Regions from separate parts of the Glutamicibacter sp. NPDC087344 genome, predicted to be linked through region 1. Evidence: riboswitches for the same ligand, from Rfam matches in the RefSeq annotation. Region 1 holds a riboswitch; each other region holds the start of a gene.

Region 1 (7,140 bases):
CGTAGAGCATCAGCATGCGCAGGCGTCGATCGCCCTCGGGTGCGATGTCAGAGATCTGCGCGGTGATTTTGGCGATCTCTTCTTCGGTACGTTCGGCCAGTTTTTTGCCCTCTTCGGGCACCCCCAGTGCCGTAGCGATCTGCTCGATCATTTCGGCGGAGGTTTCCAGGCTGCGTTCGGCATCCAGCACAACAACCGGGATTCCGGCCTGGCGCATCTGCTCAATAACGTCCCATGGGCCCAAGGAGGTGTCGGTGATGATCACCGAGGGGGCGAGCTGCAAGATGGCTTCGGCGTTCAACTCGTGCCCGTTCTGGGTTACCAGCGGGAGCTCCTGGGCCTCTTCAAAGGTGGTCGAGGTGTCTCGGCCAATGACGTTGTCGCCCAGTCCGAGGTCGAAAACGACTCGCGAGGACGTCCCGTACAGGTCGATCGGCAAGATCCGCGAAATGTCGGTGACGGTGACCTGGTTGTCCTGCGCATCAACGATGCTTGCTGGCAGTTTGGGTTCTGGTCGTTTGGCTACGGGATCAATGTCTGCACCGGTGAGAACGGCAGTCGAAGGTCCTTCATAGGATTTCGGATCGTCAAGAATTTGAACCGAGGACAGTGCCTTGCCGCTGCCGTCAACGGAGTTCTTGGCATCGCCACTTCCACACGCCGTCAGGACTAGCAGACCCACCAGGGTCAGGGCAGTCAGCTTCAAGCGGCCAGAGTTATTTTGCTTGCGAGACACAGAAATCCTAGATGCGAGAGTGTTTAGCACACAGGCAGCATTCCCACATGCGTCCCGTGTACTTAGGTTAAGTTCACCTAAGCACTAGATCCTAGCTTAAAGAACTAATGCATATCGCAATAAATCTTTTTTTCAGTCTCTCGACGCGCACTTATTCGCATATGAACCCATACCCTATTGATCTCCGAGCACGCGAAAAGTGAGAGCTTGAAGTCGAAATATTGCCATGTCAACTAAATATTTCAGCACCTTTCCAAAATCCCCAAGTGAACGCACCAAAAGACCACCATATTGCGTTATGCTAATCATGACCTGTGTCACACTTCTAAACGGTTCATGCTCCCGAAAGCATTAGGGTAGCCTTAACCAAATCCTTGAAATCACTTCGCATCTAAGGACCATGGGGATCATGACAGTTATCGATCAATCACAATTTTCCGCTCGGCTACGACAAGTCACGCAAGATGACCACCAGTCGGCAGAGTCCAGCAAGTTCATCACGACGCTCATGGGCGGCGAACGCTCCGCGCGCGACTACACCCTGTTGATCGCGCAGTACCGCTACATTTACGCGGCGCTGGAGGAGGAGGTGCGCAAGCTGGCAAACGACCCTGAGCTGGCCCCGATCTTCAACCTCGCACTGGAGCGCTCGGCAAATATCGAGAAGGACCTCGCGGTCCTGCTCCCAGCCAATGGCTTCGATCAGGCGCCAGCGGCCCTTGAATCGACCAAAAACTATGTTGCGGCCATTCATGCCGCAGCGGCCGAACCAGCACGGCTGGTGGCCCACCACTACCTGCGCTACCTTGGCGACCTGTCCGGCGGCCTGGCTATTGGCAAGCTGGTGGCGCGCCACTACGATATTCAGCCCGAAGCGCTGAATATGTGGAATTTTGAAGACATCGAGAAGCCAAAACTCTACAAAGACGGCTACCGTCTGCAGCTGGATGCTTTCGGCCAGGACGAAACCCGCGCAGAAGCCTTGCTGGATGAAGCAAAACGCGGATTCCAGTGGAACAAATCCATGTTCGGGGAACTGCTGCAGGCTTCAGAGGAGCACCTCGCCGCCGCCTAAGCTGACGCAGAGTGCGGGCTACGTTGGCGTGTTTGGCGCCCAGCCCTCTTGGCGCCGCAGCTTAGCGACTCGGGGTGTCCTTCGGGTGTTGCCCTAACCGGCCACGGACGTCCAGCCACCGAATCAAAGCACCAAGAAGCCCCAGTTCACACAAGTGAACTGGGGCTTCTTGGTGCTTTCGCCACGCCAAAGGCTTAGCGACGCGAATGCTTAGGGCTGCAACGCCACACGGTTCGAGACGCGGAACTGAGCTGCACGATGGTTGTCCTTCACGTGGTCGCCTGCGCCGAACAGCTTGTTGCGCAGCGAGCCGGCGGCGTACTCGGTTTTGTAGGCGCCGCGGGCCTGCAGCTCCGGGACCACGAACTCCACGATGTCCTCGAAGGTGCCCGGGGTGATGGCGTAGGCCAGGTTGAAGCCGTCAACGTCGGTGTAATCCACCCAGTCGATCAGTTTCTCGGCAACCTCCGCGCCCGAGCCCACGGTGATGGGACCGAAACCGCCCACACCAACCCACTCGGCAAGCTGGCGGATGGTCCACGGATTGCCCTCGTCGCCGCTGGCCTTCTGGAAGGTCGCCACGGAAGACTGGATGGCGTTGGACTTCACGTCGTTGCCAATCACGTCATCCGGGTCGAAGGTCGACAGGTCGATACCCATCCAGCCCGAAATCAGCACCATCGCGCCCTCGATGTCGGCGTAGGACTTGTAGTCCTCGTACTTTGCCTGGGCCGCTGCTGAATCCTCGGCGGTCACAATGGTCTGCATGGCGAAGATCTTCACGTCGTAACGGTCGCGACCGGCGGCCTCTGCATGGTCGCGGATCTTGGTGACGGTCGACTTGAGCATTTCGCGGGTCGGGCTGGTGACAAAAACAGCCTCTGCATTCTGGGCCGCGAATTTCAGTCCGCGCGGCGAGGTGCCAGCCTGGTAGATGACCGGTGTGCGCTGGGTGCTCGGCTCGGTGATGGCGATGCCCGGGACCTTGAAGTATTTGCCGTCGTGGTTGATCGGGTGCACCTTGGCCGGGTCGGTGTAGATCCCGGTTTCCTTGTCCGCCTGCACCGCATCGTCTTCCCACGAACCTTCGAGCAGCTTGTAGATGACCTCGAGGTACTCATCCGCGTGGTTGTAACGCTCGTCGTGCTCCATCTGGTCTTCCTGGCCCATGTTGCGGGCCGCCGAAGGCAGGTAGCCGGTGACAACATTCCAGCCGACTCGGCCGTTGGTCAGGTGGTCCAAGGTGGCCAGGCGGCGGGCGAACGGGTAGGGGTGTTCATAGGCGGTGCCGGCGGTCACGCCGAAACCGAGGTTCTCGGTGACTGCCGCCATGGCAGAGACCAGCAGGAACGGATCATTCACCGGAGCCTGGGCGCCGGTGCGCAGCGGAGACTCGTTGGTGCCGTTGAAGACGTCGTAGGTGCCCAGCACATCGGCGATGAACAGCCCGTCGAACTTGCCCTTTTCCAGCACCTTGGCCAGGTGGGTCCAGTAGCCAATGGTTTTGTAGTCCGCGGCCTTGTCCTGCGGGTGGCGCCACAGCCCCGGGGACTGGTGGGCGACACAGTTCATGTCAAAGGCATTAAAGAGGATTTCACGCTGCGGGTTCGTTGGCTGGTTCTCACTCATGGTGGTGCCCCTTATTCGTAGTTCTGCGGTAGAAGTTTGTTGGGTGTGCCGTGACGGCTAGATGGTGTAGGCCTGGGATGGGCCGCCGAGTTCGCCGGTGACCGAAAGCCGCTGGGGCTGAACCCCGTTGATCTCATAGTCGCCCACGATGCGGGCCTTGTAGATGGCAGGGTTGTGGGTGGCGATGGTGCGGGCGTTGCGCCAGTGCCGGTCCATATTGCAGCTGCTGCGTGTGGAGGAGGCGCCCAAACCGTCAAAAAGTTTGCTGGTGGCGCCGATGACCAGCGGCTGCACAATCGTCTGCGCCCGGTTGGCGGCGAGTTCACACACCGCAAAACGCTCTTCGGCGTTCAGGTGCGTATCATTCAACGCCGATTCGACCTCCAGGACGGCGCCGATGACCACCGAATCCGCGGCGAACACCTCCGCGGAGACCTCCCCCACCAACTGCAAGACCTGCGGTTCGCGGTGCACCGGAACACCGGTGCCGGTGCTGAAGCTGCGGGTGCGCGACTGGACGGAGCTGCGCATATCGTTCAGCGCCGCCCGGCCGATGCCTGCCTGCACCGCCATGAGGACCAGCTGGAAAATTGCGGCTTCGGGATCATTGGGGTTTTCAGGCATGAAGCTGTCCACCGGAACCTGGTGGAATTCGGTGGTTCCGGTGCCGGTCAGTCCCTGGCCGAACCCATCCCAGTCGTCCAGGATCTTGACCCCGCTGTGCTGCGTTGAAACGACGGCGATCTGCCGCCCCGGGCGTTCGGGGTGGGCCACCGCGACGGTGGTCCAGTCCGCGAAGATGGTTCCGGTGCAGTAGAACTTTTCACCGTTGACTACCCAGCGGCCGTCCACCTGGCTTGCCTTGGTGTTCAGGGCGCCCAGCGCATTTCCGCCCTTTTCGGTGTAGGCGTTGCCGACAATCTGCCCCGCCGCAATGCGGGCGAACCACTTGGCTTGCAGTTCCGGGTCTTCCAAACGCAGCACGTCTTCAACAAATGCGATGTGCGCCCGCCAGAGCTGCCCCACGTGGGAGTCGGCCTCGGAAAGTTCAATCAGCAGGCGAAAAACGTCGCTGAGCCGGGCGCCGTGGCCGCCTTCCGAGACCGGCAGCCGCAATGCGCCGAATCGGTCTCGGTTAAGCAGTCCAACCTGTTCAAAGGGCAGGATGCGATTGCTGTCCCGATCCTTGGCCCCGGAGGCGATGTGCGCGAATACCGGGCGGAAGATTGCTGCCAGACGCTCGTAGTCCTCGTCGGCTCCCGGACCCGGCGTCACCTTCAGCAATTGACGGGTCGGGCGTTCCTCGGTGAACTGATCCAGCTCCAGAGCATTACCGGCCCCCGGCGTGCTCAGCGCGTTAAAGTCCACCTCAAAATCGTTTTGGGGTGCGCCAAAAGACATACAAAAGTCCTCGATTCTTTCCATCGATCCTGGCGGTAGCACCGTCCCTAGGGTGGGTGGTTGCTGCGGCGTCGTCGAGCCAGATCTCTCGGCCGCTCTGGATGGGTCGTAATCATTTGTAGCCGTAATATTCGGGCTAATCCAAGCCCCGAAGTCATATTTCGTCGCGGAAAAGACCCAAACTCTCCAGCCCGGCTAACGCCCATAGCGACAAACCGCCGAAGATGAGCCACACGTGAGGCGAAAAAATCGATCAAACCAGCATTCAATGAAATAAATAACGAAATTTCTCACAGTTTTCGCCGGTTGATCGAAGAATTTTCATGTTACGCAAGATTTGCATCAAAATCGTTCGAATGCGTGTAATAGATACGTAACCATCCCGAGCGGCCGAGAGATCTGGCTCTATGACGCCGCAGCAACCACCGTTGGATTCACGGATTCACGGCCGGTGCTACCGCCAGGACCGATGGAGATGATCATGGCTACTGCCTATGCCTTGCCTCAGCAAACGGCTACCACCGGAACATCCAGCGCGCTGTCCGTTGACTTCCACAATGTCTCGCGCACCTTCACCACCAAGAAGGAACAGCGTCTGGTGCTCAGCGAGGTCAACCTGCACATCGAGGCAGGACAGGTTGTGGCAATCCTCGGCGCCAGCGGCTGCGGCAAGTCAACACTGCTGCGTTCGGTCTCCGGCCTGGACCATCCCACGGGTGGCGCGGTGCTCACCGGGTCCCGCGAGGTCAACGGAATCAACGAGCTGTGCGCGGTGGCCTTCCAGGAGCCGCGCCTGCTTCCCTGGCGTTCGGTTCGCGAAAACATTGCGCTGGGCCTGGCACCGAAAACCGCCAAACACGATGGTGCCGAACTGATCAACCAGCTGCTGGAACTCACCGGGCTGACCCAGGCCGCGGACCTGCGGCCACGCGAAATTTCCGGTGGTATGGCGCAGCGAGTTTCACTGGCCCGGGCCTTGGCCCGCCGCCCCGGGGTGCTGCTGCTGGATGAACCCTTCGGAGCGCTGGATGCACTGACCCGGCTGAAAATGCAAGATCTGCTGCTGTCCATCCATGCATCGTTGCCCACCACCGTGCTGATGGTGACCCACGATGTCGACGAGGCGCTGACCCTCGCGGACCGCGTGATTGTCCTAGGACGACCCGAGGGACAACAGGGCGCCACGGTGATCGAGGATCTGAAATTGGCGGCCTCCCACCCACGCAGCCACAGCGATGAAAAGTTCATCGCGCACCGTGCGCACCTGCTCGGGTTGCTGGGTGTAGATCCCACCAACCATTAATCCGGGCGTTCGCCCCGCACTGACTCTTTTTGCACGGTTGTGTTCGCACAACCGCTACACTCGCACGCACAAATCAAGGAATTATTGATGTTCGCACACCGTTTCACCCGCCGCTCAGCCCTCACCTTGACCGCCCTGGCAGTTGGCGCCCTGGCCCTGACCGGTTGCGCCGGCGAGAACGCCGCCGCAGACGGCAAAACACTGTCCATCGACTTCGCCACCTACAACCCGCTGAGCCTGGTACTCAAGGAAAAGGGCTGGCTGGATGAAGCCGCCAAGGAACAGGGCGTCAGCATCGAATGGATCCAGTCCGCCGGCTCCAACAAGGCCAACGAAGCACTGCGTGCGGATGCCGTCCAGATCGGTTCCACCGCCGGCTCGGCGGCGCTGCTGGCTCGCTCAAACGGCTCCCCCATCAAAACCATCGCCCTGTACTCCCAGCCCGAGTGGGCTGCGCTGGTGGTCAATGAGGATTCCGATATCACCGGCCCGGCAGACCTGAAGGGCAAGTCGGTCGCCGCGACCAAGGGCACCGACCCCTACTTCTTCCTGCTGCAGGCCTTGGAAGAGGCCGGGCTGAGCGAAAAGGACATCACGCTGCAAAACGTGCAGCACGCGGATGGCCGCACCGCCCTGGCCAATGGTTCGGTGGATGCCTGGTCCGGCCTGGATCCGATCATGGCCGCCGCTGAGCAGGACGGCGCCAAATTGGTCTACCGCAACCTGGATTTCAACACCTACGGTGCCCTCAATGCCCGCGCGGACTTCATTGAAGAGAGCCCGGAGCTGGCCCAGCTGGTGGTTGATTCCTATGAAAAGGCCCGTGAATGGGCTGTCGCAAACCCGGATGAAACCGCAGACATCCTGGCCGAGGTTGCAGGGTTGGATACCGCAGTCGCCAAAACCGTGATCAGCGAGCGTTCAAACCTGGATGTCGACACCGTTCCGGGCGAAGCCTTCACCACGGTGCTGCGCAACATCGGACCAACCCTGGTG
Region 2 (7,140 bases), on a different contig from region 1:
GTGCACTGCGGTGCCACCGGCAAAGTCATGGAAGCCCAGCTGGTTGCGCATCCAACCGCCCACGGTTCCGGCTTCCGGGTTGTCGAAAGCGAAAACCCAGTGTGCCAGCGGGCTGTAGACAACCAGGATCCACAGCGCCACAAAAACGAGCCATGATCCGAATTTCATACGTCCAGCGGCGCCCGAGGCCACCAGCGCGGCGGAGATCGCGGCGAACAATACGTAGAACGCGGCCCAGAAAGTCCCGCCTGCCTCGTCATCACTCATGAAGTCGGTGAAGAAGGAGAACTCCAGGGGATTTCCGATCAACCCCAGACCGCCTACGGAGTCGCCGAGCACTAGCCCGTGACCAACAACAACATAAACAACGCCGGTGACAGCCAGAGAGCTGAGCACCATCAGCATCATGTTCAGTACGTTGCGTCCGTTGAGCATGCCGCCATACAGCATTGCCAGTCCCGGAAACATCAGCAGAACCATGGCGAATGCCGCCAGTAGCCAAGCCATGTCAGCAGCTTCCATGACGGGACCCCTTTCGAAGAGTTTGTTTGCGAGTGACTTCAAACTATCGAGGCAAGGTTCCGCGGTGCTTTCGTTTCTGTTTCTGCAAGGAAACAGAATGTTTCGTCATTTGGTCCAGATATCGGTGTCGTGAAATCTGTGTAAATTGCGTGTCCCAGTCGGAAATATTATTGCCACACACTCCCGCCAGGCGTATTTTTGAGGACAGATTCATACACGCCAGAATGCGATTATTAGCGAAAAACTATATAAGAGATCCGTGAAATACTGGTGAAACATTTAGGACCCAGCCGGGAAATCGTGCCACCCTACACTGATCAGGTAACCCACGAATTTTCCGCCCTGGCACAAGCCGCCGGGGCGGTCCCAGGCTAATTGGAGTGTGTTTTGGAACCGTTGAAGATTGCCGTTCTACATATTCGCGACACCCGCGAGCACAACCCCGGCTTCCAGCTCGAACTGGATGAGCTTAATACCAATACCCTCACCCAGATTCATCAGACCGGGCACCTCCCGGAACTGATCTCTTCCTGGCAGCTCAGTTTGGAACAGCTTCAGCAGATCGTTGATCGTTCGGACGCGGTGATCATCATGGGTGGCGAGGATGTTGACCCGCAGCTATACAACGGACCACTTTCCTATCCGGGTTCCGGTTCCCACGAGCCGCAGGCAGACCGCACCCAGATCGCGGCCATCCACCACGCGATCGCCACGGATACTCCCCTTCTGGGGATCTGCCGCGGACTGCAGCTGATCAACGTTGCGCTGGGTGGAACCCTGATACAGGACCTTGACCCTGCGCTGGCCCACCGCGGCGAGGGAACCGATCCGTTCGCCCAGACCCATGTCAGTGTGGTTGACGACGAGTTGGCAGTGGACCTGTCCGCCCTCTCCGCGCACCAGTGCACCCATCACCAAGCCATCGACTCGCTTGGGGACGGACTTCAGATTGTGGCCAGGTCCGCTGATGGGGTGATTGAAGCGGTGGTTCACCACACCGCCAAGCTCACCGGGGTGCAGTGGCACCCAGAGCACTCGCAGACGGCAGACACCCAGCTGGGCCCGCTGATCCAGCGTTTGGCCCGGCAACTCGGCCACCACGCACCGGCACCACGTAACACCGCGGAAAATCAGCTGGTTGACGCCTAGTCGCCGCGCCCTGAGTTAATGCCGTGCGTCTAGACTTGAGGCATGGCATTGACTCAGTTAACGGTCGTGGATACCGCGGTCGACATCCTGCAACAGTTCGGATTGGCTGATTTGTCGATGCGTCGCCTGGCCAAGGAACTTGATGTCCAGGTGGGTGCCCTGTATTGGCACGTCAAAAACAAGCAGGAGCTGCTGGCTCAGGTAGCCGCGAAACTGCTGAACACCCCCGCATTATCCGTCCGGGCCGATGACTTCGCCACGCCCAGCGAGGCGGTGCTGCAGTTGATGCGCAAACTGTACCTGGCACTGCTGCCTATCCAGGACAGCCCCGAGGTGATTGAGGTTGCCAGCGCCATGCAGGTTGAATCCTTGGAGCCGGTGCTGCAGTTGCGTGCCTTGTTGCAGCAGGCCGGGCTGGGCGAAGACCAGGCGCGCTTCGGCCAGCAGTTGCTGTTGAATCATGTGTTGGGTTCGGTGGCCTACCGCCAGAACCTGATCCAGCTGGACGTGAATTCATCGGAAAGCGACGGGTTCGATTGGGGTCTGCAGCGGGCCGTCGCCGGGCTGCTGTTCCCGGAATCCGCTGAGCGTTTAGGCTAACCGAGTTTTCCGCCGGATAGTTCCAGATAACAGGCGGCGCACAACGATTCGTACCAGACGTCTTCACCGTCGATTGCCACCTGGTTCCCGTCAAACACCACCTGTTGCCCGACGCGACGGGTATTAAACATTGCCTTGCGCCCGCACCGGCAGATGGTTTTCAGCTCCTCCAGCGAGTGAGCCAACTCCATCAACCGGGCCGACCCCGGAAACGCATGGGTCCGGAAATCGGTGCGGATACCGTAGGCAAGCACCGGCACGTTATCAAGGACCGCAATCCGCAAGAGGTCATCAGCCTGTTCACGGCTCAAGAACTGGGCTTCATCCACCAGCAGGCAGGCCACCGGTGGTGCGTCAATGTGCGGAACCAGCGCCTGCGGGTCATCGCCGGAGGCCAGCGTGGCGAACTGCTCACGGAGGTTATCCATGGGACCCACAATCAGGTCCACGGCTCGGCTCAGGCCGAGCCGGGACACAATCGAGCTGTCCCCCTTGGTATCCACTCCGGGTTTGGCCAACAAGATCCGTTGCCCGCGCTCCTCATAGTTGAATGCGGCCTGCAGCAAACTCGTCGACTTGCCCGAGTTCATTGCCCCGTAGCGGAAATACAGTTTGGCCACGCTCGCCCCTCGCTAAATTCTTCGGCCTGCCAACGGCAGGCCACCTATGATTTTAGCCCTCCGGGCTCCGTGGAAGATGACGTGCCGTGTCGCCCGGCGAATCTTTGTGAAGCATCGATACACCTTGCGGGCAGAACTCTTCCATCCTGTCGGCATCGTTTTATACCATGAAGACAGCTTCACGAGATCTGATCGCTGGGAATCCACAAGGGTTCTTGGCAAGGCTCCGACCGATCAGGCGCCAACCCCACACAGTTGTACGGCGGGTGGCTCGGATGACGAAGCGGCCCGTGGCACACCAGGTGTTTCGGGCAAGGACAACAAGTTGCAAAGGTGTGTTCCCATGCACAACACCACATATGCAGGTTCCCTCGAAACCTCGAACCTGATCAATCCGCTGCCCCGCTTCGCCAACGACTGGATCAGCGCCTGGCTGCAATTCGACAGCGGAACCGGGCTGCTTCATATCGGCGCCGGGCCGCGCGAATGGATTCTTGAACCGGTTGACCCGTTGAAGTTGAGCTCCGCGGTGGATTCGGGAATCCAGGTTCAAGGGCAGTTCAATCCCGGACTGAAGATCGCCTTGATTCCGGGCTCCCACCAGCTGGTGGGAAGCTCATTTTTCCGGCTGCGCGCCTAATTCCGGCCCACGTCGGACCGGCGGGCGAAAACCAGCCAATACAACGCCGACATGACCAGCACAAACGGAACCCCGAAAATCAGAGTGAACTTGAATTCCGGGACAAACAGCGTAGTGAGCAGCAGCCCGCCAAGCAATACCGCGCCGAGGACGGAGGCTGCCGGGTAGCCCGGCAGCCTGAAGTTCAAGGTGCCCTGCTCAGCGCTGATCTGGCGGCGGAATTCGACGTGGGTTAACAGGATCATCAGCCAGGTGGCCAGCGCGCCGAAGGTGGCTAGGGACATCATCAACCCGAACCCGCTTTCGGGCGCCAGGCCAACGGCGAGGGCCGCCACGGCGATTCCTCCGCCGGACATCCAGACTGCGTGCACCGGGGCGCCGGCGCGGCTGGTGCGCTGGGCCAGTTTCGGTGCGTGTCCGGCCGCGGCCAGCGAATGCAGCATCCGGGTCGCCGCGTACAGCTGGGCGTTCATGGCGGATAACGCGGCGATGATCAGCACAAAATTCAGCACCGATGCGGCGAAAGGAATACCCACCTGGTTCATCACGGTCACAAAGGGCGACCCGCCGGCTACCAGCTCGCTGGTGGGGGCAATGGCCAGGATCAGAGCCATGGTCAAAACGTAAAACAGCAACAACCGCAGGAACGACACTTTAAACGCCTTGCGTACCGCGAGCTGAGGGTTGTGCGCCTCCGCGGCGGCAATGGAGATCGCTTCGATTCCCATGTAGGAGAAGATCGCGACGATCACCGCGCTCCAGGTCCTCGAAAGGCCATGAGCGAAAAAGCCCGAGTCAACGGTGTAGTTGGCGAATCCGAAACCGTCGTGCGGATCATGGAAAACCAACCAGGCGGCGATGATGATAAACGCGATGACCGCGAACACCTTGATCGCGGAGAACCAGTACTCGGTGGTTCCGAAGACCCTCACGCTGGAAAAGTTCACCGCCAGCAGGGCGGCAGAAAAAAGCAGCACCCAGAGCAGCCCGGGAACCTGCGGGAACCAGAACTGCATGTACTCCCCGATGGCGCTGACTTCCGTGCCAACCGCGAAAATCAATGCGGACCAGTACATATACTTGGTCAGGTAGCCGGCGTAACGGCCAAGATATTTTTCGGCATACACCCCGAATGAGCCAGCCACCGGTTGCTTGACGGTCATTTCGGCAAGCGCTCCCATGACCAGCAGCGCAATCACCCCGCCGAGCACATAGCTGAGGATCACCGAGGGACCTGCCATCGCGATGGCAAGCTTGCTCCCGGCAAAGAGCCCGGTGCCGATGGCGCTGCCCAAAGCGATCATGGCCATCTGCGCTGGAGAAAGCGACTTCTTCAGGCCGGTGCTTGGCCTCCCGGTTCCAACCGGCTGTTGCGCCACTGCTACTCCCTACGACGTGCCTAGGCGGCGCGTGGAATCTGCACACACGCCGCCACTAAGCGTACTCGGGAGCCAAAACCCCGGATTTCCGTTGAAGATCCGGGGTTTGGCAGATTGCGCCTAGGTCACGGCGTTTCGCAGGGAGTACTCTTCGCGTTGCCAGGCGTTGGTGTGCAGAATCTCACGCAGGATCTGCACCGCATCCCAGATATCGGTGCGCGAGATGTACAGCGGGGTGATGCCAAAACGCAGCACCTCGGGTTCGCGGTAGTCACCGATCACGCCCCGGGCAATCAGGGCGGCCATGATTTCGTAACCGTGTTTGTGGCGGAAACTCACGTGGCTTCCGCGCTGGGCATGCTCGCGCGGGGTGACCAGTTCAAACCCGAATTCTGCGCAGTGGGTTTCCACCAGCTCAATCAACAGGTCGGTCAGCTCCAGCGAGGTCGCCCGCACCGCGGCCATGTCGGCTTCCAACGCGATATCCAGGCCCACCTCGATCATGGCCAGGGATGTCACCGGTTGGGTGCCGCACATAAACCGGCGCACGTCCTTGGCCGGGGTGTAGCTTTCCTCCATGGCGAACGGCGCGTTGTGGGACCACCAACCGGACAGTGGCTGCCAGAACCGGTCATGGTGGCGGGCATTAACCCAGATGAAGGCCGGGGAGCCGGGTCCCCCGTTGAGGTATTTATAGGTGCACCCGACCGCGTAGTCTGCGTTCGCGCCATTCAGGTCCACCGGGACGGCACCGGCCGCGTGAGCCAGGTCCCACACCACAAGGGCTCCTGCGTCATGGGCGGCGGCGGTGATCTCAGCCATGTCCCACATGGAACCGGTCCGGTAGTTCACGTGGGAGAGCGCCAGGACGGCGGTGTCCTCATCGAGTGCCGCGCGCAGCGAAGCCTCGTCGTCAATCAGCCTCACCTCGTAGGGCACGCCGATTTCCTGGGACAACGAATTCACCAGATCGGTGAGCCCCTGGGCGATATAGATATCGGTGGGGAAGTTGTCCCGTTCGGTGATGATGACCCGACGGTGCGGGGAGTCGGCTTTTTGTGTGCGCAACGCTGAGGCCAGGGCCTTAAACAGGTTCAGGCTGGTGGTGTCGGTAATGGCGGTTTCCTGGGGATTGGCTCCCAGCAGCTGCCCCAGTTTGTCGCCAAGTTTCAGTGGCAGGTCAAACCAGCCGGCCTCGTTCCACGACCGGATCAAGCCCTGGCCCCATTCGGCGTTCACCACCTCGGCGGCGCGTTCGGCGGCACCACGAGGCAGTGCGCCCAAGGAGTTCCCATCCAGATAGATCACCGACTCTGGAAGTGAAAAACGCTCCTTGAATTCTCGCAGCGTGTCCTGCGCATCGCGCTGTGCCAAGTGTTCGCGGGTGTGTATCGACTGCACGCTGTGAGTCCCTTCCTTCAAGCCGTCCATGCTCCTTCCATCGTAGAATCAGTATCGGTAATGTTTGGTGAATCTCGAATTTTTCTAAAGGATTAGGGAGAAGAATCGTGCAGAGTTCAGGATGGACGGACATGGGCGCCGGTGCGGCGAATTCTGTTCAGGTTGACGAGGTGGACCTTGCCATCCTGGGCGAGTTGAGCGCAGATGCCAGGTTGGCGAACAATATTTTGGCCCAGCGAGTGGGACTTGCGCCCTCAACCTGCTTGGGCCGCGTGAAGGCACTGCGCACCCGAGGGGTGATTGAAGGTTACGAGGCCCGCATCAACGAAAAGCTGCTGGGTGTTTCTGTCAATGCGATGATTTCGATTATCGTTGCCCCGCAGGCCAGGGATCGGATGCTGCCGGCCGCCAAGGCCTTGGCGGCTTTGGGCCCGGTCCGCGACGTTTTTGTGCTCGGCGGAACCCCCGACCTGCTGGTGCGGGTCGCGACCCGTTCCATCGATGAGCTGCGTGGATTTGTCGCCACCCATCTGGGGGCCAACCGGACGTTTTCGTCAACACAAACCAATATCATTTTTGAGCACCTGCGTTAAGCCAGCCCAGGGTAAACACGGGCCAAATTTTTGGTGCCGATCAGCTGGCGCTTCGCACCCCATGCTGGTGCGCTCAATCCTCGCGCACCGCCCTGGGAACCGTCATTGACCTGATATTTTCTTCGAGCGCCGGAAGGCGAGCACCGTATTTTGGGGGCCGCCTGCAAAATCAGCAACGCCAAGTTCTCATCTTCATCTCATCTAAAAAGACGAGAATGAATGTATGGGTAAACGTG
Region 3 (7,140 bases), on a different contig from region 1:
CCTGCGCGGCCGGATTCCACCGGCCAGCAAAGGCGAAGGGTTCGGCCAGATCTGCCAGCAAGAAACTGATATCCACCGCGGCCAGGTCGCGCACGATCTTTTGCAACGTGGCCGGATCCCCGCGGTGCGGTTCGTGGGCCCGACCGGGGATGAAACTCATCGCGACGGCGTTGCGCCCATTGAACTGTGCAATCCCGCTGCACGCGGTGGGTACCAGATAGGGAAGTTGGGTGGCGAGCTGGTCATGGAGCCGGACGCTGCGCGGCATGTTGGCACTGGATACCTCGGTGCGTGCCATGCGGATGACCGCCTGCGTATTGGCCAACAAGACGGTGTGGGACTGGCCTGCCTCATTAACCGTTCCGTTGTCCCAGGACAGGTCGGGACAAAGCTGTTGTCCTAACCGAATTTCGGCATCGGTCGCGGGACGGGACACAAGCAACTCACTTCACACAGAACTGGCAACGGCTTCTACAGGCTACCGCACCACACTCGGTGCAGGGCGCCTACACAGGTTGCACGGTCTATGATCAACAACGTGAAGACACAGACCAGCGCCCAGGGTGTAGACCGGCGCACACTGAAGTTCGAGATTGTTTTGGTGATGGCGCTGAGCCTGGGACAGAGCGCGGTGTATTCGCTGGTCAGCTTCGCGGATAAGGTCACCCGCGCCCCGCTGGGTGAACAAACCACCACGATGAACAATCCGCTGAACACCCGCGAGTATTTTGACCTCACGTATCAGCTGCTGGATATTCTTTTCGCGCTGGTCCCGGTGGTGCTGGCACTGTACTTGATGCGGCGCAGCACCGGAACCAGCCTGCCGATGATCGGTTTCGATTTCCGGAAACCCGGACGGGATGCGCTGTGGGGCGCGGGCCTCTTTGCGGCCATGGGACTGGGCACCCTGGGGGTTTACGCGGCGGGGCGGGCGCTGGGGATTACCACGGCGCTGTCCACCGCAAACCTGGGGGATTATTGGTGGAGCATTCCGGTACTGATGCTCTCGGCCGCGAGGCACGCGGTGCTGGAGGAAGTCATCATGCTCGGGTTTCTTTTCACCTATGCCGGCAAGCTCAAAGTCGGCCTCTGGACAACCATCCTGGCCTCGGCACTGATCCGCGGCAGCTACCACCTGTACCAAGGAATAGGCCCGATGATCGGCAACGTCATCATGGGTGTCATTTTCGGTTGGTTCTACCACCGCTACGGCCGCGTCATGCCGCTGGTGATCGCGCACTTCCTGCTGGATGCCATCGGTTTTGTCGGTTATTTGGTGCTCGGCCCAGCGATTGGCATAGGCGCGTAAGCTACCCGTACCCTTGGAGCATGGATCTTATTGAGCTCTCCGAGGCCTGGGTGGATCGGGCCGCGGACCTGTGGGAACGCACCGGTTTGACCCGGCCGTGGAATGACCCGCACGCCGATGCCCGCAAGGCCCTGGTGAGCGAAACGTCCACCATTCTGGCATTTGTCCAGGGGGAGCGGCTGATCGCCACGGCGATGGCCGGAGACGACGGACACCGTGGCTGGCTGTACTACGTAGCAGTAGAACCCACCGCGCAATCCCAGGGAATTGGGAACCGCATCGTTCAGGAGGCAACAGCCTGGCTGCGTCGCAGGGGCAGCGTCAAGGTGCAGCTGATGGTGCGCACGGAAAATGATGGGGTCATCAATTTTTATGAAAAGTCGGGATTCGAGCACCAGGAAGTTGCGGTGTTGGGCAAAAGACTGAGTCCCTAGACCCCTTCATGGCACGCCGAATGGCGCATTGATCAGGAAAAGCGGATAGAGTTGCTCCGGTACAAATAATCCGCCAAACGGATGAAATCGTGGCTGACACAAGATTTTCCGGTCGAGATCTGAAGGGATGACATGCCATTCGCCGAGCTCTGGAGCTCCTCGCGTGCCAGCCTGGCATTAACGACGATGCTCATTGGCACCGAACTGCTGGCGCTGCTGATCACCGTAGAGACTGAAAGCATCAGCCCGGAAGGGCTGAGTGTCGCTTCCTCGGCCGGAGTACTTTTTGCCGGGGTGATCCTGGGAACCTACGCGGCCTGGGTGGGGAGCCGGTTTGGCCGTCCCGCGCTGAGCCGGGCCAGCGGCGCCCGCGAGGTGGTTGTGACATCCGTGAGGTTGCTCGCCCCGGCGTTGGTGATAGGCGCCGGCGCCTATCTATTGGGATATATCACCGTCATGTACCGGATGTACGAGTTTTTTGTCCCCGACCTCGCCCTGTCGTTGCTCGCCCTGCTCATGATTCTTGGTTTGTGCCTCGGCGGACTGGGGCTGGGATTGCTCTTGCCGCGCTGGCTGGCGCTTGGTTCAAGCATGGTGCTGTTCGCCGGGCTTCAGCTGTTTTCCCTCGTGGCGCCTGGGCCGGTGCTGAGCAACATGGCCGGACTCACCGGATGCTGCAGCCAGGACTCGGGTCCGAATCCCGGTGTCGTCCAGGCGGTAGTCCTGTGCTATCTTGGCTGGTCGCTGCTCGGGGCGCTGGCCATTTGCATCAAATCCAAGGGCACGCCTCGGCTCGCGCGCCGGGTGCTGTGCGTGGGCGGAGTTGTGTCGCTGGCGGTGTTGTGGGGCGGTGGAGCCCTCGCGGCGCAGAGCGCCGGGGCCGAACAAGAAGTCAGCCGCACTTCCCAACTCAGGTGCGAGCAGCCCGGAGACGGCCACGAGTACTGTTTCTGGCCTGCCGAAGCCAGCGAATGGGAGCTGGGCGGTCACAATATTGTCGCGGGCATCAAACGCCTGGAAACAGCTACCGGGATCAGCCAGCCGGCGGTGATCACCAGCAGCAGACGGCATGCCGAGGCAACGGGCGGCCTTCGTTTTGATTTCGAGGACCGCTATTCTCCCGAATCGGTGGTGTGGGATCTGGCGATGTCCCTGTCGATTAATCCCAGCGAGCAGTGCCTGAACACCTTGGAGCCAGAAGACGGCTCGACCGCTTCGGAACAGGTATATCCCTCGGCGCAGGATTCGATGTGGGAGCAGGCCAATCTGATGTATCAATGGTGGACAACCAAGGCAGACCGCGAATTTTTCGATTCGGACCAAGGCGAGAGTCTAGCTGCCCTGCTGGCACTGGATGAGCAGTCCCAACGTGCGTGGGTGCAGCGGGCGGCCGAGGGCATCAAATCCTGCCACGTGGTTGAACTGCCCGGGATCTAGGATCAGGATTCAGCGGCGGCAAGGGAAAAACCAAAGGTAGGTGGGGACGCCATTGTCCCCGCCTACCTTGGTGCTAGTGCATTTTCCGGTCCTACAGCACTACCAGGCCCTTGGCCGTAGCGAAGGTTACCGAAAGGATCCCCGGAGTTCCGTTGGGGGCCTGGTACTTGGTGGTGACCGGGCCCAGATTCACATTCTCGGGCTGGCCCAACCATTCGAGCACACGGTCGCGGGACCCGGCAATGCTGATCTCGCTAATTTCACCGGTTGGTTCCAGAGCTCGTGAGGGGTGCAGCTCTTCGGTTCCGTCATCCCAGCGCAGCAGGTAGGGGACCTGCGGGTCTGCGATCAGGCCCTTGATTCCAATCTGCTGCCAGGTGAGTTCGCGGCCGTCGGGGAACTTGCGATTCCCCGGAACAGCCTTGCGCCCCAGGCGTTCCTCCGCGCCGCTGAGGTCGTCCAATGAGACACACCAACCCATCCAACCGCCGCCCAGTTCGGAGCGGGCGCGCACGGCCTGGCCGAAAGGCGCCTTGAGGCTGGCTGGATGATTGAGCACCTCGACGACTTCAAGGTACTGGTTGTGCTTGAGTGGGAAAATTACATTGCGAGTTCCAAATCGTGGATGCACGCCTCCCTTGACGAATTCCAAGCCCAGAGACTCTGCAATTCTTTCAGCGGTTGGCAAGAGCCCATCTGGGCCGCATGCGTACGTAACGTGATCTAGCCTCATCATGTGCCAATCATGACAATATTGTGATCCCAGTCTCCACTTAGGTGATCCTAAGAATTATTCGCTCATCGAATTCTGTGCGACGGGTGGGGTATCTGCTGTGAATATGACCGATTGAGTCTCCAAAGCCCGCGTCAACTTGTCAAAATATTCGATTTTCAGGCACACTTGAGGCAGGTCATGAGTCCCAGTAACAAGCCCCGGCTTACTGGGCGGCAACCCTCCAACCGCGGTGGGGTGCCCCGGGTGAAGACCTGGCCCTTGAGTCATTCGGCTTAAAGGACAAGCGCGGGTTACCCCTCTGGCAAAACCTCATCGAGGTTCTGCTTGGTGGAGTGTCAGTGGTGTACCCCCATAGTTACAGAACTTTTGGAGGCTGCCATGAGCAACAACTGGTCGTTTGAAACCCGTCAGATCCATGCGGGCCAGAGCCCTGATCCGGTCACCGGGGCACGTGCCCTGCCGATTTTCCAGACCACATCATTTGTGTTCCCTACCGCTGAAAGCGCGGCCGCGCGGTTTGCCCTGCAGGAATTGGAACCGATCTACACCCGCATCGGCAACCCGACCACCGAGGCCGTGGAAAACCGCATTGCCGACCTTGAAGGTGGGGTGGGAGCGTTGCTGCTGTCCTCCGGGCAAGCGGCGACCACCTTCGCGATCTTGAACATCGCCGAGGCCGGCGACCACCTGGTTGCCAGCCCGAGCTTGTACGGTGGAACGCAGAATCTGCTGAAGCACACCCTGAAGAAGCTGGGAGTCGAGGTCACCTTCGTTGCCGACCCGGATAACCTGCAAGAGTGGCGTGACGCGGTCAAGCCGAACACCAAGGCATTCTTCGGAGAGACCATCTCCAACCCCCGCCAGGACGTCCTGGACATCGAGGGGATCTCCGCCATCGCCCATGAGGTTGGCGTGCCGTTGCTGGTGGACAGCACCCTGGCGACCCCGTACCTGATCCGCCCCATCGAGTGGGGTGCGGATATCGTGATCCATTCGGCCACCAAGTTCCTCGGCGGCCATGGCAACGCGATTGCCGGTGTCATTGTTGACTCGGGCAACTTCGACTTCGCCAAGGACCCAGAACGTTTCCCAAGCTTCAACACCCCGGATGAGTCCTACAACGGTTTGGTATTCGCCCGCGACCTAGGTGTTAACGGCATCCTGGGAGCGAACCTGGCTTACATTCTTAAGGCTCGGGTGCAGTTGCTCCGCGACCTTGGCTCCGCGCCGGCTCCGTTCAACGCATTCCTGATTGCCCAGGGGCTGGAAACCCTCTCGCTGCGTATCGAACGCCACGTGGAAAACGCCACCAAGGTGGCGAACTGGTTGGAAGCTCGTGCGGACGTGGAAACGGTCGCCTACGCAGGTCTGGAATCTTCGCCGTGGTTTGAGCGTGGCCGCAAGTACGGACCTCGCGGCGCCGGCTCGGTGCTGGCCTTCGAACTGCCTGGTGGGGTAGAAGCAGGAAAGGCGTTTGTCGACGCGCTGCAGCTGCACTCCCATGTGGCGAACCTGGGTGATGTCCGATCCTTGGTGATCCACCCGGCCTCCACCACCCACGCGCAGCTCTCCGAAGAGGAACGCCAGGCCGCCGGTGTGCGCCCGGGTCTGGTTCGACTCAGTGTTGGACTGGAAAACATCAACGATATTTTGGCTGATCTTGAGCTTGGTTTCCAGGCTGTGGCAGCACTCGAAGGCAAGGAATTGCAGGAATCCCGCTAGGTATGGCATCCATTGTGACTACAGAAGATACCCTCCACACCGAAGAACTCACCCACGGAACACATGGCATTTTGCGTCATGCGTCCGTGGGGGAGTACTCCTTTGAATTTGGCGGTTATCTGCCGCAAGTGACCCTGGCCTATGAAACCTGGGGCACCCTGAACGCCGACGGCAGCAACGCGGTACTCGTGATGCATGCCCTGACCGGAGACGCCCACGTCTCCCAGGGGGATTCGCAGACCGCCGGCTGGTGGGAAGATTTTGTTGGTCCCGGTCGCACTGTGGACACCAACCGATTTTATGTGGTCTCCATCAACATGGTTGGTGGTTGCAATGGATCCACGGGGCCTGCCTCGCTAGATGAGGATGGAGTTGCGTGGGGATCACGGTTCCCCTTTGTCACCATCAAGGATTCGGTGCGCCTTGAGCAACGACTGGCCACACAGCTAGGTGTTACTCGTTGGCACACCGTGCTCGGTGGATCGATGGGCGGGGCGCGTGCCCTGGAGTATGCGGTGGAGTTCCCGCAGCAGGTGGCGAACCTGGTGGTTATGGCTTCCACCGGGCAAGCCAGCGCCGAACAGATTGCGTTCGCGCAGGTGCAGACCCAGGCGATCCGCTTGGATCCGCATTTCGCCGGGGGAGACTACTACCAGAACCAGTCGCGCCCGGATGAAGGCCTCGGGTTGGCCCGACGTCTGGCGCACCTGACCTACCGTTCCGAGGCCGAGCTGGAATTCAGGTTCGGCCGCAAGGCGCAAGAAGGCGAAGTGCCGGACGGCCCCTTCGAAGGGCAACGCGGACGCTACCAGGTGGAAAGCTACCTCGATCATCAGGCAAACAAGCTGGTGAATCGTTTTGACGCGAACAGCTACCTGATTTTGACCGAAGCGCTGATGAGCCACGACGTGGCTCGCGGGTACGAATCCTTTGACCACGCGCTGGCCCGGCTGGAAGCGGTTAACGTCCTGGTGGCAGCGGTGAGCTCGGACCGTTTGTACTTCCCGGAGCAGTCGGTGAAACTTGCCGCGTCGCTGGCCGTCCCCAAACCGGTGCACTACATTGAGTCGCCCATCGGGCATGACGGCTTCTTGACCGATGCCGCACAGCTTGAAGGGGTGCTGCGCACCCTCGTTTTCAACGAGGACTAACAGCCGGATAAAGCATAGGGCCGCGCCACCAGTTATCGGTGGCGCGGCCCTGTGCTTGCGTTCTCAGAGGGTGCTGTCACCGGCACCCAGCGAGTCGTTCGGGGCGCTGTCGGCAAACGGCATCGGGGTGGGGCGTTTGGCGGTGATTCCATCGCCCGAAGACTGGTGGCGCAGGCGACGCAGCACCCAGGGGGCTAGGTGCTCACGGGCCCAGTTCAGGTCCTCAATGCGAGCCTCTTTCCAGCTGCGGTGATCTTCAACCGGATCAATGCTGGCGTCCAGCGTATGCGGGACGTTTAGCGCATCCAGTGCCATCGCCGCAATCCGCTGATGGCCAAGCGGTGAGAAATG
Region 4 (7,140 bases), on a different contig from region 1:
TTCTGAGGATCCTGACCGGATAATTCACGGCATGTGATCCTTGATGGTCCACGATTGCGCTGGGCTTGCCGTGGGCAGTGAAGATTACATCCCCGGGTTTCGTGAGGGGCGCATGTTCGTATGACTGGGTAAGGTCAAAATAGGAAAGCGCGCCCGTTGGCTGTCCGTGAAGCAGATCAGTGGGGTTCCAGACTTTGATGCCTTCGTGCTTGGCATCGCCTAACGAAAGTTTTGTGAAACGGGTACCCGAGATGAGGCGGACGGTGCCCTGGTGCACCAAGTCTCCTAGAGGAGTTGTCGCCGAGCGTAAGTGCTGGGAAGTCGGGTCGTTGACACTGCGTGCCTGAAGTTCAATCTTCAGCTGTGGTCGTGACGCCGCCGAAATCAAATGATCAAGGGCCAGTTCCAGCTCAACCTGCCGTTTAGCTAGATCCGAAGAATCGGTTACTCGCGAGGGGTGAGTAGTCTTTTTGCTTGGAATCAAGCTTCCAGTGGACGCAATGACAACGCTGGTGCGAGCCCATTGGGCAAACCTGAATGCACGGGTACGTAACGCCTCATCACCGATCAGGCTTGCGCCAACATCTGTGGCGAAATCCGAGATGACATTTTCATCCAACTCAAGATCGCTGAGGTTTGCCAGCATGATGCGGCGTTCCGCCAGTGGGATTTCCTCTACGGTCGGACCGATGACCCAAAGCGCCAAGGCCGTGCGCGGCCTATAGAGGAGATGGCCTTGGGGAAGTCGAACGGCGGCTCGAATTCGTCCCATACGAAGGATTGAGCCACGAATGCTGGTCAATTTCTTGGAGGACATCGTGTCAATCAACACATCTGCCGGCGCAATGATGACTGCTCCCTGAGTTGGACCAAGCTCCAAAACAAGGTCGTCAATTCCTTGTAATATCTCTTCGGGATCCGTAGAGGAAACTTCTGGAGAAGGGAACTGCGCCAGGTGCACGACCGGCTGGTTTCCGCCGAACGGCTTGCTGATGCTCAATGAATCGTTCGCGGTGGCAAGCATCTTGAGCCGGCGCAGGGTCATCCGATCTGCTGGGCTTGAGATTTCGGAAACAACTGGTTGCTGGATGATTGCCGCGGTAGATTCATTTAGCGACCGTGAGAGTTCATGGATCAGGTCGCTGCCGCCATGAGTGGCTTCATGGAAAAGCAATTCATTGCCCGCTAGTTCAAGTGCGCAGCGAGCGACGAGCTGGCGGGCTTCGGTAGAGATAGCGGTGCGGCTTATCGAGATTTCGTTGGCACGGAATCGGTCGGTCACGAGTGATTCGAATGCTGGCAGTGCCCCATAAGAGGCATCGATGAGCTTATCAACGTAAGCCGCTAGGAACTCCAACTGGTCGGTGGTCGCTTCAAGTTCCGAATAGAGGAACTCATCATCCGGGTCAATTTCATCGGCCGCATCGAGCAGGTCTTCAGCGCTGAGGCCCTGGAATGGCCGGCCCCAGAGCTGCTGGAGTACCAGCAGCGCGGTGACCGGGTGGAAGTTATCTCGTGCAATGTTGGAGAACGCCGCCGCGTCTGCATCAAACTCCGGGTTGTTGCCGCGTCCGGTAGCTTGCAACCAGGAAACAATCTCTTCTGACCTGAAGAGGTCTTGCGAGCCGGTGGTATGCGCCGGCTCGGGAAAGGGCGTCTCGGTCCCGCGACTGCGTGAACGCCACATGGTGACTACCGGTCGCTGTACCTGGGCGAGACGCGCAATGTCTGACAGCGACAGCAAATCCTGTGCCTGCATGACAGCCTCCTTTGGAACGCGCGAACGGTATGACTCAATCCTAATAAAACGCCTTCAGATGACAACCGCATGAGCTGATAACCCCCATTATCAGCAAGTTAGTATCAAAATGTCGAAGTCGTGTTGCATGCTGGTTTCGCGACGAAAACACCCCCCCTCGGATTTCGACTCCTGGCAGGTACGTTTTCGTCCACATCATCACTCACTCGCACCAGGAGGCCCTAGTGGAACCGCAGTTGCAGGGACCTTACGTCCCGCCGGAAATGCTGAGCAAGCGTCCCAAGAAGTCGTGGATCATTCCAGCTTCGGCAGGTCTTGCAGCCGGCACCGTTCTAGGCTTGCTGATCGGGGTCACGGCCTCTGGCGGGGGAGTGAGCAGCTCGGCCATGAGCCAGAAGGTCATTGACCAGGCCGTGGAAAACTGCAGCATGGATGCCGAAGGCTACACCGTCATGGACGGAGGCGCCGCGATTGAGCTGGACACCAAGGGCGAGGACTCCTTTGACTCTGGAACCAGCAACTACTTTTCCTACCTGTGCATGCTAGACGAGCTCGGAGTCCCCGAGGTTACTCAGCAGAAGATGAGCCGGACTCGCGCATTGGACGGAACCCAAAGAGATACCTGGGACGGATTGCAGGCCAGCTGGTCTTACCACCCGGACAGCGGAATCAACATCCTGATTGAAGGGGCGAAAAACTGATGAGTACGCTCAAGCCACTGAACCCGGTGCCAGAAGAACTGCCAGCAGAACCGAAAACCAAGAAAAAGCGTTGGGGACTTGTCTTGGGTTCGGTCCTAGTCATTGGAGCCTTGGGAGGCGGGGTCTTCTGGGGGATGAATATCCCGGATCCCAAGGAATCCGAAGAATATCTGGCGCTCTCGGACACCACCACGGCAGTATTCGCCGAACGTGACGAGCTCAGTGCGGAGCTCACCGAGCTGAAATCAGGTCTTGCGGACCGAGAGGCCGAGCTGGAGCAACAGGGCAAAGACCTTGATTCCCGTTCCGCCACGCTGGATGAACGCGACGAAGAGCTTGACGGAGCCGAAGCTGCGGTGCTGGCCCGTGAAAAGGCCGTTGGCACCGTTGAAGCTGAGCAGGAAGCGAACTCCGTCAGCGACGGCATCTGGACGGTGGGCACCGACATCAAGGCCGGGACCTACCGGGCCAAGGAAGCGGTAGGCAGCAACTGCTATTGGGCCGTGCTCAAGTCCGGGACCAATGGGGACGACATCATCAACAACGGCATCCCCGGCGGCGGCCGTCCCACGGTGACTGTCTCAAAGGGCCAAGACTTCGAATCGGTGCGCTGCGGTACCTGGGTCAAGCAATAACACCCAGTGGCGCGCATACCGTCATTGATCATCACAAATCAAAGGAATCATCATGAGCTACAACAATATGCAGCCTGCGCCTATGGCTCAGCACCCTGCTCCGTACCTGCCACCCAAGTCGTTCTTGACAACCTGGTTGCTGTCCCTGTTCTTGGGCGCCCTCGGCGTTGACCGCTTTTACCTGGGCAAGGTGGGTACCGGCCTGCTGAAACTGTTCACCTTCGGCGGTCTGGGCCTGTGGGCCCTGATCGACCTGATTATCATCCTCAGTGGCGGCATGACGGACAAGTTCCGCCGCCCGCTGGAAGGCTATGCCAAACACAAGGTGGTGGCCTGGATCATCAGCATTGTGCTGGTGGTAATTGGCGGAATCGGCGGTATGGTCAACGCGAGTACTGCAGGCTTTGACGGTGCGTCGTCGTCCTCGGCCATTGAGTTGCCAGCTACCGGTAGCGAAACCGAAAGCAAGGCAGCGCCGGCCGAAGCCAAAGAGGAGCCAGCAGCCAAGGAAGAAAAGGCTGAAACCTCGTGGCAGGAAGTGATTGTCCTTGACGGCAAAACCGACAAGTCCAGCAAGGTGTTTGAACTGACCGGTGCCGAGGCGCGGATGACCTACAGCTTCACCGGTGGCGAAGACATGGCCATTGGAGCCATCTACCTCTTGACCGAGGGAACCGACCTGATGAAGGACGGCGGACTCCCAGAAGTCATGCTTGACGGGCCGGTGGAAGAAGAAACCGCGCTGCACAAGTCGGCAGGCACCTATTTCCTTGACGTGACTGCAGCGAACTTCGACGGGTGGAGCATCACCATCGAAGAGAAGCGCTAACCAAAGGTTTCGTGTCTCGCCGTTGGGGCGGTGAGCACGGAAATGCGCCCGGGCGGGCTCTCATCATGGGGAAGAGAGCCCACCCGGGTTTTTATTGCATTGATGCCTGGTGTGAGGCAGAAGCTGAAAGCTTTAGTTCGCCGGGGTCAGAGTGACAGCGGTGGTGACCGGAACCGGGTTGGCGAACAAGTCCAAGACCGGGCAGTGGGCGTCAACAGCCTGGCGCAGTTCGTCATAACGCTCGGCCGTCTCCGGGCCGGTGATCTGCACGTCGAGATCAACCGAGGTGAAGCCCGGACGCACGGTTTTATCGATGCCAAAGAGGCCGCGCACATCAAGGTGGCCCTCGGCTACAATCTTCACGTCGTCAACCTGGATGTTCAGCTGCTCGGCGTAGAGGCGGTAGACAACCACTTGGCATGAGATCAAGGCGCCCAGCGCGTATTCAACAGGGCTGGCGGCAACGTCGTCTCCACCCAAAGCCGCTGGCTCATCCACGGTAAAGGTGTGCTTCCCGGCAACGATGTTGCTGGCCACCGAACCAAAACCTTCACCCTGCACCGTGAATGTCAGTTTGGCATTATCTGCGGTTGCTGAGATTCGTTCACCCCAACCGGTACCGGCCTGCTGCAGGCGTGCGGAACGATCTTCGGCTATGGAAAGAGTGGAAGCTGCGTTAGACATGAGGAATAAATCCCCTTTCTGGCGCAAGGGGCGCCATCGCTTACGAACCTGTCTTTCAGGTCCGTCGAATCATCACCTGGAGCACCCCGCACAATGACGCGAAGAGGGTTGCCGTCCAATCAGCCAGGGCTTATTCGATTGGAACTCGTGATTCAGTAGTTACTTTTCTACCGGTTCTCGGCATGCTGGGTAAATAGCCAACTTCACGATTCGTCACACGGCGAACTGTCGGTTCCCTCGATAGAATGGATGTGAATTTCCGCGATGTTATGGAGCGGACCTCTACCCGTGAAGTTGTGTGTATGGAATATCAGCTGACCCCCGTTGCCGCACAGACCCTGGTCACCGATTCGGAATTTACCGAAGGTTGGCGGCTTGCCAACGCGGGGCAGGTTGCCATCAACGAACGACGCAATACTCCGGGACTCTCTTTTATCTCCGGCTGGGTCGCAGGCTCTTTGGTGATAGTGCAGCTGTCTATCGAGGGAACCAACATCAGCTTCAGCAGCCGTTGCGAAGAGCACCCGGAGGAGTACTCCTGTGAGCACGTCGCCGCAATGCTGGTGGCGGCAACACAAATCAGCGGTGGAGGTTTTACCGTCTCTAGCGAGGTGAAGCCGGAAAACACCTGGAAAGCTCAACCCGCCCCCCAGTGGGCCCGCACACTCAAACGAATATTGCCCTCCGGACCCAGGGACAATGACGTCGAGGAAGACATTGAAGAGCAACCGCTCGGCCTGATCCTGAAGGTGACTGCCGGCACCAGCTACGGCCGGCCCACCCTTCACCTCAACGCGCGTCCGGCACGCAAGGGGGCGCGCAGCCCCTGGGTGCAAACCGGGGTGTCATGGCGTGGGCTGATGTTTGATGACCGGTTCCCCAAGGCGCAGCGCCGCGCGGTCAATGAACTGGTGATGCTCAGCGAACGCGCACAGCACGACCAGTACGGGCACGTCTGGGACACGTCCGAGTGGGTCAGCCTGAATAGGCTGCCGGGCAAGGATCTGCGTGAAGCCTTTGAGGTGATCCTTGAATCAGGAGTTCAGGTTGTCAACGGAAACTCCAACAACCGAAACGTGGTTTCCTTGTCCGAGCTCAAGGGCTCGGCCTTCCTCGACCTGCGACGTGGCGAGAGCGGGTTGACGATTGAAAGTGTTTTCCGCGGGCCACACGGCGAGGCCGATCACGTGATTGCTTTGGGCAGCCCTCCCTCCCTGGTGGTGTACTCCGACAAACCACTGGAAAAAGCTAAAGACCTGTCAATGGCTCCACTCGAGGACGCCGTGGCACACGAAATTCGGGACTTTCTCAGCATGGGAGCCATGCTGGTTCCAACCTCTGACATTGAAGACTTCGAAACGGAGTACCTCGATTCTTTGCGCCAGGTCGCGCCGGTGCGGAGCGCCGATAATAGCTACAAGGTGCCTGAGGTCCCGCGGCCGGTACTCCAGTTGCAGATGATTGACACCGAGTCCGGAATGAACCTTCGGTTCGCCTGGTACTACGGTTCTAAAGCTCCACGCCAGAAGTCGGTCGAGCACGAAATTATCACTTCAGTGCAGGACAAGCTCGGTGGGGATGAGCCTTTGGGCCGGCCGACCAAGAGCGGGGTCTTTCCAGAACAAAACCTCACCAAGTCCCAAGCCATCGAATTCATCATGTACCTGCTCCCGCTGCTGGAAGAGCACCCAGACATTCACGTGCTGGGAAATGACGAGGTACCGAACTACACCCTGAATTCAGAACCAGCCACGGTGAGCATCGAGGCGGGGGAGAGCACCGGCGACTGGTTTGACCTCTCGGTGGAGGTCTCCATCAATGGGCTGAAGGTCCCGTTCGCTGACCTTCTCTCGGCACTCACGCTGGGAGACGAGTACTTGGTTCTTGAAGACATGACCGTGATTCCCATTGACGGGCCGGAATTCCACCAGTTGCGCCAGCTGGTTCATGAAGCCGGCGAACTTGGCTCTGTGTCGGGCAACAGCATCCGCATCCACAAGTTGAGTATCGACTGGTGGCAGGAACTGGTGAATCTGGGAATTATCGAAGCCCAGGAAAACCAGTGGCTTGAAGCCGTGGCAGGACTGACCAACGGGGAACAGCTGGAGAAGGTCGAACTTCCCTCGTCGTTTAAAGCCGAGCTGCGCCCGTACCAGGAGCAGGGACTTTCCTGGCTCAACTTCCTGCGCACCCATTCCCTAGGCGGCGTGCTTGCCGATGATATGGGTTTGGGTAAAACCGTGCAGTTGTTGGCTGCCCTGGAACAGGCGCGAATCGAAAATCCGGATCAAAAGTTTTTGGTGCTCGCCCCAACCTCCGTGGTGGGTAACTGGGTGAATGAGGCTCACCGTTTCGCGCCTGAAATGCGGGTTCAATCTATTACCTCGACGGCCAAAAAATCTGGCCAGAACGTTCTGGATCAGATCGAGGATGCGCAGCTGGTGGTCACCAGCTACACCATCTTCCGTTTGTCTTTTGAAGAGTTTGAGCAAGCCGGATTCACGGTCATGATCCTTGATGAGGCTCAGCAGC

The links. A riboswitch is a leader RNA that binds a small molecule or an ion and turns the genes downstream of it on or off. The one in region 1 is predicted to bind S-adenosylmethionine.
Region 2: linked by a shared signal. The riboswitch ahead of ACIOWL_RS18270 (hypothetical protein) and the one ahead of ACIOWL_RS11735 (acyl-CoA dehydrogenase family protein) in region 1 are both predicted to bind S-adenosylmethionine.
Region 3: linked by a shared signal. The riboswitch ahead of ACIOWL_RS06415 (bifunctional o-acetylhomoserine/o-acetylserine sulfhydrylase) and the one ahead of ACIOWL_RS11735 (acyl-CoA dehydrogenase family protein) in region 1 are both predicted to bind S-adenosylmethionine.
Region 4: linked by a shared signal. The riboswitch ahead of ACIOWL_RS07820 (OsmC family protein) and the one ahead of ACIOWL_RS11735 (acyl-CoA dehydrogenase family protein) in region 1 are both predicted to bind S-adenosylmethionine.

The regions. Positions count from the first base shown of each region.
Region 1 covers NZ_JBIUXY010000005.1:363,957-371,096, forward strand. The annotation lists gene ACIOWL_RS11720 (hemin ABC transporter substrate-binding protein) at 1-736, opposite strand, end outside; gene ACIOWL_RS11725 (heme oxygenase (biliverdin-producing)) at 1,146-1,811, shown strand; gene ACIOWL_RS11730 (LLM class flavin-dependent oxidoreductase) at 2,022-3,440, opposite strand; gene ACIOWL_RS11735 (acyl-CoA dehydrogenase family protein) at 3,498-4,841, opposite strand; SAM riboswitch class I at 4,859-4,949, opposite strand; SAM riboswitch class I at 5,216-5,317, shown strand; gene ACIOWL_RS11740 (ABC transporter ATP-binding protein) at 5,323-6,144, shown strand; gene ACIOWL_RS11745 (aliphatic sulfonate ABC transporter substrate-binding protein) at 6,232-7,140, shown strand, end outside.
Region 2 covers NZ_JBIUXY010000012.1:53,732-60,871, reverse strand. The annotation lists gene ACIOWL_RS18290 (ammonium transporter) at 1-522, opposite strand, end outside; gene ACIOWL_RS18285 (gamma-glutamyl-gamma-aminobutyrate hydrolase family protein) at 910-1,671, shown strand; gene ACIOWL_RS18280 (TetR/AcrR family transcriptional regulator) at 1,714-2,271, shown strand; gene ACIOWL_RS18275 (thymidine kinase) at 2,268-2,891, opposite strand; SAM riboswitch class IV at 3,069-3,215, shown strand; gene ACIOWL_RS18270 (hypothetical protein) at 3,235-3,531, shown strand; gene ACIOWL_RS18265 (amino acid permease) at 3,528-4,910, opposite strand; gene kynU (kynureninase) at 5,031-6,341, opposite strand; gene ACIOWL_RS18255 (Lrp/AsnC family transcriptional regulator) at 6,419-6,904, shown strand; gene ACIOWL_RS18250 (hypothetical protein) at 7,128-7,140, shown strand, end outside.
Region 3 covers NZ_JBIUXY010000003.1:242,878-250,017, forward strand. The annotation lists gene ACIOWL_RS06390 (aminoglycoside phosphotransferase family protein) at 1-436, opposite strand, end outside; gene ACIOWL_RS06395 (CPBP family intramembrane glutamic endopeptidase) at 527-1,309, shown strand; gene ACIOWL_RS06400 (GNAT family acetyltransferase) at 1,330-1,743, shown strand; gene ACIOWL_RS06405 (hypothetical protein) at 1,876-3,180, shown strand; gene ACIOWL_RS06410 (VOC family protein) at 3,272-3,916, opposite strand; SAM riboswitch class IV at 4,090-4,208, shown strand; gene ACIOWL_RS06415 (bifunctional o-acetylhomoserine/o-acetylserine sulfhydrylase) at 4,295-5,638, shown strand; gene ACIOWL_RS06420 (homoserine O-acetyltransferase) at 5,641-6,789, shown strand; gene ACIOWL_RS06425 (SGNH/GDSL hydrolase family protein) at 6,853-7,140, opposite strand, start outside.
Region 4 covers NZ_JBIUXY010000004.1:41,243-48,382, forward strand. The annotation lists gene ACIOWL_RS07800 (hypothetical protein) at 1-1,759, opposite strand, end outside; gene ACIOWL_RS07805 (hypothetical protein) at 1,984-2,460, shown strand; gene ACIOWL_RS07810 (hypothetical protein) at 2,460-3,095, shown strand; gene ACIOWL_RS07815 (TM2 domain-containing protein) at 3,148-3,924, shown strand; gene ACIOWL_RS07820 (OsmC family protein) at 4,057-4,608, opposite strand; SAM riboswitch class IV at 4,640-4,761, opposite strand; gene ACIOWL_RS07825 (SNF2-related protein) at 4,911-7,140, shown strand, end outside.